DNA from 2 places in the Streptococcus sp. 20925_1_44 genome. Region 2 is predicted to be linked to the other one. Evidence: predicted binding sites of a transcription regulator. Region 2 holds the regulator's gene; the other holds the start of a gene.
What was found. The regulator NrdR, encoded in region 2, represses ribonucleotide reductase genes. The targets are predictions, from matches to a motif close to ACACNATATATNGTGT.

Region 1 (6,213 bases), on a different contig from region 2:
TGGTCAAGGGATTATCGCGGGTATCAACGCAGCGCTGAAAATCCAAGGTAAGCCGGAGTTAATTCTAAAACGAAGCGACGGTTATATCGGAGTGATGATTGATGACTTGGTAACCAAGGGGACCATTGAACCTTACCGTCTCTTGACCAGTCGTGCAGAATACCGACTCATCCTCCGTCATGACAATGCCGATATGCGTTTGACTGAGATGGGGCGCGAGATTGGGCTTGTTGACGATGAACGTTGGGCTCGTTTTGAAATCAAGAAAAATCAATTTGAAAATGAAATGAAGCGTTTAGACAGCATCAAACTCAAGCCAGTCAAGGAAACAAATGCTAAAGTTGAGGAGATGGGCTTCAAGCCATTGACAGATGCAGTGACAGCCAAGGAATTCCTTCGTCGCCCAGAAGTCTCTTACCAAGATGTGGTGGCTTTCATCGGACCTGCTGCTGAAGAGTTAGATGACAAGATTATCGAATTGATTGAAACAGAAATCAAGTACGAAGGCTATATCTCAAAAGCCATGGATCAGGTTGCCAAGATGAAACGCATGGAAGAAAAACGGATTCCAGCGAATATTGACTGGGATGATATTGACTCTATCGCGACTGAAGCTCGCCAGAAGTTCAAGCTCATCAATCCAGAAACCATCGGCCAAGCTAGCCGTATTTCAGGTGTAAACCCAGCAGATATTTCCATTCTTATGGTGTATTTAGAAGGTAAAAATCGAAGCATTTCTAAAAACTTAGAAAAGAAAGCTGACTAAAAATAAAAAGCTGAATTCTCTATTGAGGGATTCAGCTTTTTTAGTTTTTTCTTCATTTTTCGAATTAAGAGAAAAGGAGAAATGACTATGCTGACAGTAGAAGAAAAAAATTTTTTAGACCGCTATAAAAGAGTTTCATATCATCGTTTTTATGAGATTGAACGCTTTGTTACCTTGTCTGAAAAGTTGAGCGAACGTCCGCCAAAGGCTGACAAGAACTAGACTTTTTGATATACTAGAACAAATTAAAATATAGGAGAGAGCGAATGAACGTATATGGCAGATTAGAAGACGAACCAACTCCAACTTGGATGGGAAGTCAGTATGCTCCAGTAGAAAATGAGGAGCAACTCGAGGTTGAAACTCGTCAGCCTGCCCGCTTACCATTTTTGAATATCCTCTTTTTGAGTACTCTAGTGGTCCTTGTGTCCGTAATTTTACCCTTCTTCTTAGGGTTAATAAGTCCGGAGCAGTCTCAGGATTTTTATATTGGATGGGCTATGCATCAGAGCGGAGATATTTACACAGATTATTTTGGAACTAGTGGTCTCCTCTATTACTTTTTACAGTATTTAACCAAGGGCAGTATTTTGTTTGCTGTTTTTAATTGGTTGGCCTTAGTAGGCGCGGGATTCTTTCTTTTCCGTTCGGCTTACAATCTGACAGAACAAAACAAGCAATCGCAACAAGTGTTGACGGTCTTTTATGTCCTGGCTAGTGCTCTTAGTTTTGGTGGGGGATATGCAACTATTCTAGCCCTCCCATTCTTGTTCTATGCCTTGAGTTTAGTAACAACTTATTTGTCAGAACCAAGTCATGACAAAGGATTTATCCGGATTGGAGCTAGCTTGGCTCTAGCATTTTTCTTTGCACCCTTGGTCACAGCTTTGTATGGATTTGTTTTGTTTTTTGCTCTAACAGCTTTTAATGTCGGTCGCAATAAGTTGAATCATGGTCTCTATCAATTTTTTGCAGCGGGCCTTGGTTTTTCAATCTTCTTTTATCCAATTGGATACTACACAGCTTATAAAGGCAGTTTCGGAAATGCCATTAGTCAAATCCTTTATCCATTAGATAGTTTAAACTTTACGTCTAACTCGGGATTACTCGACAATATCCTCTTTTATGGATTGTTAGCAATTGCTCTTGGAGCATTGACGCTAGCATTTACAGGTCTCTTCCAATCTAAACCGTTGAAACAGTCGGTCTTATCAATCTCTGCTTCAATAGCTGTCATTTTGGTATTGATTTTAGAGATTTTTTCTACAGATCTTATCAATGGTAGTCGTATGATTGAGTTCCTTCCTTTCTTATCGCTTCTTTTGCTGACACGAATTCCAACAGAGAAAGCGGAAGGAGAGAATCGCCGTAGACGATCTAGAGAAGAAACTTCGGTATGGGGAGCTTTTGTAAAAGGAAATGTCTATCTACCAATCTTAGCTCTTGCTTACCTATTCTTAGCACCTGTAGTATCACGATATTTACTTCATGCAGAACAATACCAAGAACGTACAGCCATCGAAACTAAGGTCAAAGGGGAAACGCAAGCTACAGATCGTATCTATGTTTGGGATAATCTGACAAGTAGTTATAAGGCTAGTGAACGTTTAGCTGCGAGTCAGTTGCTTTCGCCTAGATTGCATACAGGACTTGGTGAAAATCGTACCAAACTTGTTAATGATCTGAGAGATAATCAACCAAAGATGATTGTAGTGAATACAAAAACAAGTCTATGGACAGAAGTTGAGCAGCTCTTAGCTGAAAATTATCAAGCGGTTCAAAGTGAATTCAAAGATTTTAAACTCTATAAATTAAAATAAAAACTATCAATATCTTGTGTAATTTTAAAAAAATTTTATTTTTTGACACAAGATATTGATTTTTATTTTTTTAGTGATATAATACTTTTTAGAATCAATATTATATTTAAGAAAAGGGTATGGATATGATTGTATTGGAAGAGAAGGCTGTCCCTGATCCGACTTTATTTGTCGAAAAACGCGACGGCAGACGTGTAATTTTTGATGTAGACAAGATTGACAAAGCGCTTCATAAGGCTGCTGAAAAGGTTATGGATGTAACTCCTTTGGTTGAAAAACGACTTAGTACCCTAGTTGAACGTATCGTCGAAGAGATTCATAGCCGTTTCCCACAAGGTGTAAAAATCTATGAAATCCAAAACATCGTAGAGCACGAATTGTTGGAAGCTAAAGAATACGCCTTGGCCGAGGAGTACATCACCTATCGAACTCAAAGGGATTTTGAGCGCTCAAAAGCGACAGATATCAACTTTAGTATTCATAAACTTCTCAATAAAGATCAGGCGGTTGTCAATGAAAATGCCAATAAGGATAGTGATGTTTTTAATACCCAGCGTGATTTGACGGCAGGGATTGTTGGGAAATCCATCGGACTTCAAATGCTTCCTAAACATGTGGCTAATGCCCATCAAAAAGGGGATATCCACTATCATGATTTGGACTACAGTCCCTATACCCCTATGACCAACTGCTGTTTGATTGATTTCAAGGGCATGTTGGAAAATGGTTTTAAGATTGGGAATGCTGAGGTAGAGAGTCCCAAGTCTATCCAAACTGCGACAGCGCAGATTTCACAAATCATCGCAAACGTCGCATCTAGCCAGTATGGGGGCTGTTCAGCAGACCGTATTGATGAAGTCTTGGCTCCTTATGCAGAGAAAAATTATCAAAAACACCTTAAAGATGCAGAGGAATGGGTCCTACCTGACAAGCGCCAAGAATACGCCTGGAAGAAAACTCAAAAAGACATCTACGATGCCATGCAATCTCTAGAGTACGAGATCAACACCCTCTTTACCTCAAACGGGCAAACGCCATTTACTTCCCTTGGTTTTGGTCTAGGAACCAGTCGTTTTGAACGTGAAATTCAAAAGGCAATCCTGAACATTCGTATCAAGGGGCTTGGTTCAGAACACCGTACAGCCATCTTTCCTAAACTCATCTTTACTCTTAAAAGAGGTCTTAACTTAGAGGAAGGCTCTCCTAACTACGACATCAAGCAGTTGGCTCTTGAGTGTGCAACTAAGCGCATGTACCCGGATGTCTTGTCTTATGATAAGATTGTCGAGTTGACTGGTTCTTTCAAAGTTCCGATGGGATGCCGTTCATTCCTTCAAGGATGGAAGGATGAAAATGGAGTAGAAGTCAATTCGGGTCGTATGAACCTAGGGGTCGTGACAGTCAATCTTCCTCGTATTGCTCTTGAGTCCGAAGGCGACCTGAACAAGTTTTGGGAAATCTTCAATGAGCGCATGAATATCGCGGAAGATGCTTTGGTTTACCGTGTGGAAAGAACCAAGGAAGCCACTCCAGCTAATGCACCAATTCTTTATCAGTATGGAGCCTTCGGACGTCGTCTTGGAAAAGAAGAAAGTGTTGATCAACTCTTTAAGAATCGTCGTGCAACTATTTCTCTGGGCTATATTGGCTTGTACGAGGTAGCGACAGTCTTCTTTGGTAATCATTGGGAAAATAATCCAGAAGCCAAAGAGTTCACCCTTGATATTATTCGCGATATGAAACGTCGAGTAGAAGAATGGTCTGACCAATATGGTTACCATTTCTCTATCTATTCAACGCCGTCTGAAAGTTTGACAGACCGTTTCTGTCGCTTGGATACGGAGAAATTCGGCTCTATTCCAGACATTACTGATAAAGAATACTACACAAATTCCTTCCATTATGATGTCCGCAAAAATCCAACACCTTTTGAAAAATTGGACTTTGAGAAAGTCTACCCAGAAGCGGGTGCATCTGGTGGCTTTATCCACTACTGCGAGTACCCAGTTCTCCAACAAAATCCAAAGGCTTTGGAAGCTGTTTGGGATTATGCTTATGACCGTGTAGGTTATCTCGGAACCAATACTCCGATTGACCGTTGCTACAAGTGTGATTTTGAAGGAGATTTTGAACCGACAGAGAGAGGATTTGCTTGTCCTAACTGTGGAAATAATGATCCTAAAACAGTAGATGTGGTTAAACGAACTTGTGGTTATTTAGGGAATCCTCAAGCACGTCCGATGGTTAATGGACGCCACAAGGAAATTGCTGCGCGTGTCAAACACATGAACGGTTCTACTATTAAAATAGCAGGACATGAAGTAAGAAATTAGAAAGAAATAGCATGGGAAAATATCAATTAGATGATAAAGGCAAGGCCTTGGTTCAACGATTCCACGAGAAACATTCAAAGGGTGGAGTCAATAAAAAAGACAGAGTAGCTAGCCTTAGAGAACAGTTTTTAAACAAAAATAAGAAAAAGTGAGAGTTGCCTCTCGCTTTTCTTATAGCGGGGAGGGGAATATGGAACTACGCAGACCAAGATTAGCAGATAAAGAAACAGTTTTAGAGATGATGGCAGAGTTTGAAAAAAGCCAATCAGCCCACGATGGCGGATTCTGGGATGCTGAGAATTTTGTTTATGAAGAGTGGTTAGAAAGTAATCAGGATCAGGAAATGGGGATTGATCTGCCTGAAGGGTGGGTGCCTGCTATTCAATTAGTCGCTTTTGCAAAAGATGGACAAGCCGTAGGGTTCCTCAATCTGAGATTGCGTCTTAGTGACTATTTGCTGGAGGTAGGTGGCCACATTGGCTACTCCATTCGTCCATCTGAAAGAGGCAAGGGCTACGCCAAAGAGGCCCTCCGACAAGGTCTACAAGTTGCTAAGGGAAAGAATATCAAACGAGCTTTAGTGACTTGTAGCACAGAAAATCCTGCCAGCCGAGCTGTTATCTTAGCTAATGGTGGGAAGTTGGAGGATGTTCGAAACGGAACGGAGCGCTATTGGATAGACTTGGAGTAGAAAGCATGACATGGAATACACCAAAACCAGGCGAGTGGAAAAGTGAAGAACTCAGTCAGGGGCGCATCATTGACTATAAGGCTTTTAACTTTGTCGATGGAGAGGGAGTACGCAACTCCCTTTACGTAGCAGGTTGTATGTTTCACTGTGAGGGCTGTTATAATGTTGCGACCTGGTCTTTCAATGCTGGTATCCCATATACGCCAGAGTTAGAAGAACAAATCATGGCAGATCTGGTCCAACCCTATGTTCAAGGATTGACTTTATTAGGAGGAGAGCCTTTCCTCAATACAGGTATTCTCTTACCTCTCGTGAAACGTATACGGAAAGAATTGCCAGAAAAAGATATCTGGTCTTGGACGGGATACACATGGGAAGAGATGATGTTGGAGACACCTGATAAACTCGAACTTTTATCTATGATTGATATTCTTGTCGATGGGCGATATGACCGGAATAAAAGGAATCTCATGCTCCAGTTTCGAGGTTCGTCCAATCAACGAATTATCGATGTACAAAAATCTCTGCAAAGTGGAAAAGTAGTTATTTGGGACAAGCTTAATGATGGGAAGCAAAGCTATGAACAGGTGAAGAGAGAATGAA
Region 2 (6,213 bases):
CAAGTAAGAGAAGTGCATAAGTTCTTCTTCGTTGACAAAAATCACAAAGGTCGGTGGTTTAGTTGCCACTTGAGTCGCATAGAAGATCTTGAGACGTTTCCCTTTATCTGTCGGTGTTGGGTTGATGGCGATAGCATCCATAATGACATCATTCAAGACTGCTGATGGGATACGGGTATTTTGACTCTCGCTGATTTGTTTAATCATCTCTGGAAGTTTGTGGAGACGTTGCTTGGTCAAAGCCGAAACAAAGATAATCGGTGCGTAAGGTAGATATTGGAACTGTTCACGAATATCTTCTTCCCAGTTTTTCATGGTGTGATTATCTTTTTCAAGAGTATCCCACTTGTTAACTACGATGATCATCCCTTTACCAGCTTCGTGGGCAAATCCAGCGATACGCTTATCATACTCACGGATGCCTTCTTCGGCATTGAGGACCATCAAGACTACATCTGAACGGTCAATAGCTCGCATGGCACGCATGACTGAGTACTTCTCTGTGTTTTCATAGACTTTACCAGACTTACGCATACCAGCCGTATCAATCATGGTAAACTCTTGGCCATCCGCATCTGTAAAATGTGTATCAATGGCATCACGAGTTGTACCAGCAACAGGACTAGCAATGACGCGATCTTCTCCCAAAATGGCATTGATCAAGCTAGATTTTCCGACATTCGGGCGACCAATCAAGCTGAATTTAATGACATCTGGATTTTCATCTTCGACTTCATGTGGGAGATTTTCGACGATAGCATCCAGTACATCCCCTGTACCAATCCCGTGCACAGATGAAATTGGCAATGGTTCTCCCAATCCAAGAGCATAGAAATCATAGATATCATTTCTCATTTCCGGATTGTCAACCTTGTTAACTGCAAGGATAACAGGTTTATGAGTTTTATAGAGTTTACGGGCTACGTATTCATCAGCATCTGTGATGCCTTCTTTTCCAGAAACTACAAAAACGATGACATCAGCTTCTTCCATGGCAATCTCTGCCTGGTGCTTGATTTGTTCCATAAATTGAGCATCAACATCATCAATCCCTCCAGTATCAATCATACTGAAAGAACGGTTAAGCCATTCACCAGTAGCATAGATACGGTCCCGTGTCACTCCTTCGACATCTTCTACGATTGAGATGCGTTCCCCTGCAATACGGTTAAACAGGGTTGATTTCCCAACATTGGGACGTCCTACGATGGCAACAGTTGGTAAGGCCATGTTTTCTCACTTTCTACATTAAGTTCTTTTGTTCAAGATTTTCTCTAGTTGAGCTTGGTTCAGGCTGACCGAATTGTTCTGCAAGACGTTGACTCCAAGTGGTCGTCGCACGAGCTCCTGCATATTCAGTCTGCACACGGTCATAGGCTTCAATAGCCTCAGCTGTTTGTTCTTGGTATTCTTCCTCAAAAACAACATTCTCTAGTGGCAATCTTGGTTTTACATCATGTTTTTGGTTCGGCACACCGAGTGCAATCCCAAAAACTGGATAGGTATAGTCAGGAAGGTTGAACAATTCTGCTACTTCAACAGATTTGTAACGCACCAAACCGATGATTACTCCACCATAGCCAAGGCTTTCTGCCGCAAGCAAGGTATTCTGTCCAGCCAAGGCTGCATCTACTGAAGTAATGAGGAGTCCTTCCACCCCTTGAGGTTGGAAAGTATCGGTATGGAGACGAGCCCCTTTTTCTGCACGGTTTAAATCTCCTACAAAGAGGAGGAAGGCGGCAGACTGACGAATCGCTTCCTGAGGAACCAGCTCAAAAAGAGCATCTTTCTTTTCTTGACTTCTGACTAGAATCACAGAATAAGATTGGAAATTTTTCCAAGAAGAAGCCATTTGGGCAGCTGATAAAATCTCATTCAAGTCCTCTTGAGGAATCGCTTCTTCTTTAAATCTGCGAACCGAGGTATGACATTTCATTAAGGTGATTGTTTCACTCATCGGCGATTTTCTCCTTCTAGTCGTGTTTCTTCTGCTAAATAGCGGATACGCTCCATAACGCGTCTAGCTTCCCATGTTTCATCGTTTCCGTTCTTGCCTTTAGCAAAATGTTTTTCCAAATCTTCAAAATTGAAATTTGAGGTAAAGAAGGTTGGCAAATCTTCCTGCATACGATATTGGAGAATGACTTGTAAGACTTCATCACGAACCCAAGGCGTTGATTGCTCGGCGCCAATATCATCCAAAATCAAGACTTCAGCTTGCTTGATTTCATCCACCAAATTCTTGACATTCCCATCTCCGATAGCATTTTTGACATCAATAACAAAGCTAGGATAGTGAAGAAGGGTTGATGAAACCCCACGTTTTTCTGACAAATCATGGGCTAGAGCAGCTACCATAAAGCTCTTCCCAACTCCAAAGTCTCCATAGAGATAGAGACCTTTACGGACTTCTGGATATTGCTCAACAAAGGTAAAGAGCTTTTCAAAAACTGGCAAACGTCCCAAATCATCCAAATCAACTTGAGCCAAACTAGCTTTTTTAAGACTAGCTGGAAGATTAATCAGTCTGAGACGGTTCTTGATAGCCGCTTCTTTCTCAGCCGCAATCAGTTCCGGAGTTTCCTCATAGGATACATCAGCGTAACCATGATTCATAACTAGAATTGGCTTATAGCCACGCGCGATATAGTCGGTATCTCCACGAAGAAACTTATCTCGCTCGGTGATGTATTGGTTAAACTTAGAGATACTACGATTCAATTCCTCTTGACTGAGAGATTCCTTCTGGATAAAAGCCGCAACATCAGGATCTTTTACAATCTGCTGGACCAGGTCCTGGTATTGAAAACGGCTGGGATGACCTTTAAGCACATCTCCTACACTTTCCATCTAGTCTCCTCCTTTTCCTAATCGATCTAACATTTCTTTTTTCTTACGTTCTAACTCCAAACGAGTTTCTTCGCTGGTTTCATTTTTATATTCTGGATTACTCCATTTAGGAACATTAGTTTTTGCTGGGCTTGTATTGGCCGATTTTTGTTCTTGCCCCTTTTTATTCTTCTCTCTGATTCGAAGCACAGCTTCTTCAGCAGAACGAATCTTGTTATAAGAGTAATCATTAGCCACTTTCATGGCATATTTTTCATTGAGATTGGCCGAGTCAACCTTATTGAAGGTCAAAAGTATAACAACATTAATAACTTCATCAAGCAGTCCCAAATCCGCCATCTGTTTTAACAAATCGCGTTCGGCTTGGATAATTCCAGCATTTCGGGTTTGTTTGATCCCCGCTAAAAATTGCAGGGCAGTTTTACTTTTAGCTTCTCGGATAATGGTCGCTTCTTGGGGACTAAAGTCCGATGCAACAGACTCTTGCGCTAATTTTTCACGCATGCGCTTGACAGAAATAACTTGTGAAACAGCTGTTCCTTTAGCTAGTTGATAGGTTTCAAACCAGGTCCATTTTTTCTCATCAGCAATTTTAAATAACTCCAAGACATCTGACTGTTCATCTTGGAAACGGAGATTATCTCTCGCCATGAGCTGACGAAAATGCTCCAAATCAAAATCATTTTTAAAATCAGCTGTTACTGGTGTCTCATCATGACTAGCCAAGTCTTCTATCTCTGGAAAGGCCTGACTCAAAGGAACAGTCAAAGGCTCTCCACTTGCCTGCTCTTGGCGCAAATCAGAAACTGCTGGCTCACCGATTTTTTTCTCCAATAAGGTACGATAAACCGTATGACGCAAGAAATCTGAGCTAGAAAGCGTTGGATGAATAGCAAGTTCATAGCCGTCACCCTTTTGATAGAGGGTCACCAAATTGAAGGCTGATAAGATTTTAAAAGCCTTTAACAGCCTATCCATCCCAAAATTGAGATGATTGAGGATAGCTGCAAACAGGTGTTCTTTTTGTCCATCATCCCAAAAAGCTAAGGTATAAAGGTAAAGACTCAGCGCATCCTGACCGATAATCGGAAGGTAGCACTGCACCAAAGTTGTGGGATCTTGCGACACCCGATTATTCTTTAGAAAAGAAAAACGATCATTAGGCTTCATTTATTTTTCCTTTTTCTTCTTTGAAGATTGCGTAATTTGTTTGAGAAGATTTTCGAGCTCACTCACATCTTTAAAGCTACGATAGACACTGGCGAAACGAACGTAAGTGATTTCATCCAGTTCAGCCAATTCTTCCATGACCAGAGAACCAATATCTTCACTTTGAATTTCATTATCATTGCGACTGAGGAGTTTTTGTTCGATACGATTGACCACCATGCCAATCTCATCACTAGACACCGGACGTTTTTGAGCCGAACGAATAATCCCGTTAAAGATTTTATCTCTGGAGAACTGCTCCCGTGTGCCATCCTTCTTGACCACAACCAGCGTTCTTTCTTCTACACGTTCATAGGTCGTAAAACGATGCTGACATTCTTCACACTCACGTCTTCTTCTAATCGTATTTCCTTCTTCAGCCTGACGGCTATCGATAACACTTGATTTAGTAGCGCCACATTTTGGACAACGCATGCCTTCCCCTCCTTGTCGTTTTCTTTTCATTATACCATTTTTTAAGCAATTCCCAAAATAATTCTCCTTTTGGCTTGACAAGTTTTTTGTTTAGTTGTATTATTTAAGTGATACAAAAAGAAATTGTTGAAAGGAGACCGTGATGCCCTGGACATTTGATAACAACAAACCCATTTATTTGCAGATAATGGATAAGATCAAACTGCAAATCGTTTCTCATAAACTAGAACCCAACCAACAACTGCCAACTGTCAGAGAACTGGCTAGCGAGGCTGGCGTCAATCCTAATACCATCCAACGTGCCCTATCAGACCTAGAAAGAGAAGGCTTCGTTTACACCAAGCGGACTGCAGGGCGTTTTGTCACCGAGGATTTGGACCTAATCCTCCAATCCCGGAAGCAACTTTCTGAAGAACAGTTGCAACAGTTTGTAACAGGCATGGTAGAATTTGGCTATAAAAAAGAAGAACTACCTACTGTTTTAAGAGATTATATTGAAGGAGTTTAGACTATGACCTTGTTAACGTTTGAAAATGTTTCAAAATTCTATGGAGCAAGCCCTGCTCTTCAAAATGTTTCCCTTGAAATCCCGGCAGGGAAGATTGTGGGTCTCCTCGGCCCAAACGGTTCCGGAAAAACAACCCTGATTAAACTAATCAACGGTTTACTCCAACCAGAGCAAGGGCGTATCCTCATCAATGGCATGGAACCAAGCCCAGCAACTAAGGCTATCGTTTCTTATCTACCTGATACGACCTATCTCAACGAGCAAATGAAGGTCAAAGAAGCTCTTACTTTTTTCAAGACCTTCTATAAAGATTTCAATCTGGATCGTGCTCAAGGTCTTCTTCGTGACCTTGGTATCGATGAGAATAGCCGTTTCAAGAAACTCTCAAAAGGGAACAAAGAAAAAGTTCAGTTGATTCTTGTCATGAGTCGTGATGCTCGTCTATACGTCCTTGACGAACCAATCGGTGGTGTCGATCCCGCAGCTCGTGACTACATCTTGAACACCATCATCAACAACTACTCTCCAACTTCGACTGTCTTGATTTCAACTCACTTGATTTCGGACATCGAACCAATCTTGGATGAGATTATCTTCCTCAAGGACGGAAAAGTCGTCCGTCAAGGAAATGTGGATGATATTCGTTACGAGTCAGGTGAATCAATTGACCAGCTCTTCCGTCACGAATTCAAAGCCTAGTTAAAGGAGATTATTATGTTTTGGAATTTAGTTCGTTATGAATTTAAAAATGTTAACAAGTGGTATTTAGCCCTCTATGGTGCTGTGATCATCCTTTCTGCCCTTATCGGGGTACAGACACAATCCTTAATCAAACTACCTGAAAAAAATCTATCTGTTCTACTTGTTTTTCTATCTACTGTCTTTGGTAGTTTGATGGTTACACTTGTGATTTCAACTATCTTCTTGATTATTAAACGATTCAAAGGAAGTGTCTATGACCGACAAGGCTATCTGACTTTAACCTTGCCAGTTTCTGAACACCATATCATCACAGCCAAACTAATCGGTGCTTTTATCTGGTCGATGTTTAGCACTGCTGTCTTACTCCTATGTATCTATATTATCCTACTGTCAACAAATTCTTATGAAGTTCAACTTTCTACTCTTCTATCATTTGTTGGAGAACATTTTACAGGCTTTGGTCTTACTGTCTTATCCTTCCTGCTTAGTACAATTTCAGGGATCCTCTG

Region 1: the regulator NrdR is predicted to act here: its motif matches at 2,632-2,647, upstream of nrdD (anaerobic ribonucleoside-triphosphate reductase).

What each region holds. Positions count from the first base shown of each region.
Region 1 is NZ_JAPVZQ010000005.1:88,062-94,274, forward strand. Features, by position in the region: gene mnmG (tRNA uridine-5-carboxymethylaminomethyl(34) synthesis enzyme MnmG) at 1-766, shown strand, start outside; gene O3643_RS07260 (hypothetical protein) at 854-988, shown strand; gene O3643_RS07265 (damage-inducible protein CinA) at 1,033-2,586, shown strand; gene nrdD (anaerobic ribonucleoside-triphosphate reductase) at 2,712-4,919, shown strand; gene O3643_RS07275 (hypothetical protein) at 4,931-5,071, shown strand; gene O3643_RS07280 (GNAT family N-acetyltransferase) at 5,110-5,610, shown strand; gene nrdG (anaerobic ribonucleoside-triphosphate reductase activating protein) at 5,616-6,212, shown strand; gene O3643_RS07290 (uridine kinase) at 6,209-6,213, shown strand, end outside.
Region 2 is NZ_JAPVZQ010000003.1:231,723-237,935, reverse strand. Features, by position in the region: gene der (ribosome biogenesis GTPase Der) at 1-1,230, opposite strand, end outside; gene O3643_RS05525 (NADPH-dependent oxidoreductase) at 1,244-1,957, opposite strand; gene dnaI (primosomal protein DnaI) at 1,954-2,850, opposite strand; gene O3643_RS05515 (DNA helicase) at 2,851-4,020, opposite strand; gene nrdR (transcriptional regulator NrdR) at 4,021-4,494, opposite strand; gene O3643_RS05505 (GntR family transcriptional regulator) at 4,637-5,002, shown strand; gene O3643_RS05500 (ABC transporter ATP-binding protein) at 5,006-5,701, shown strand; gene O3643_RS05495 (hypothetical protein) at 5,717-6,213, shown strand, end outside.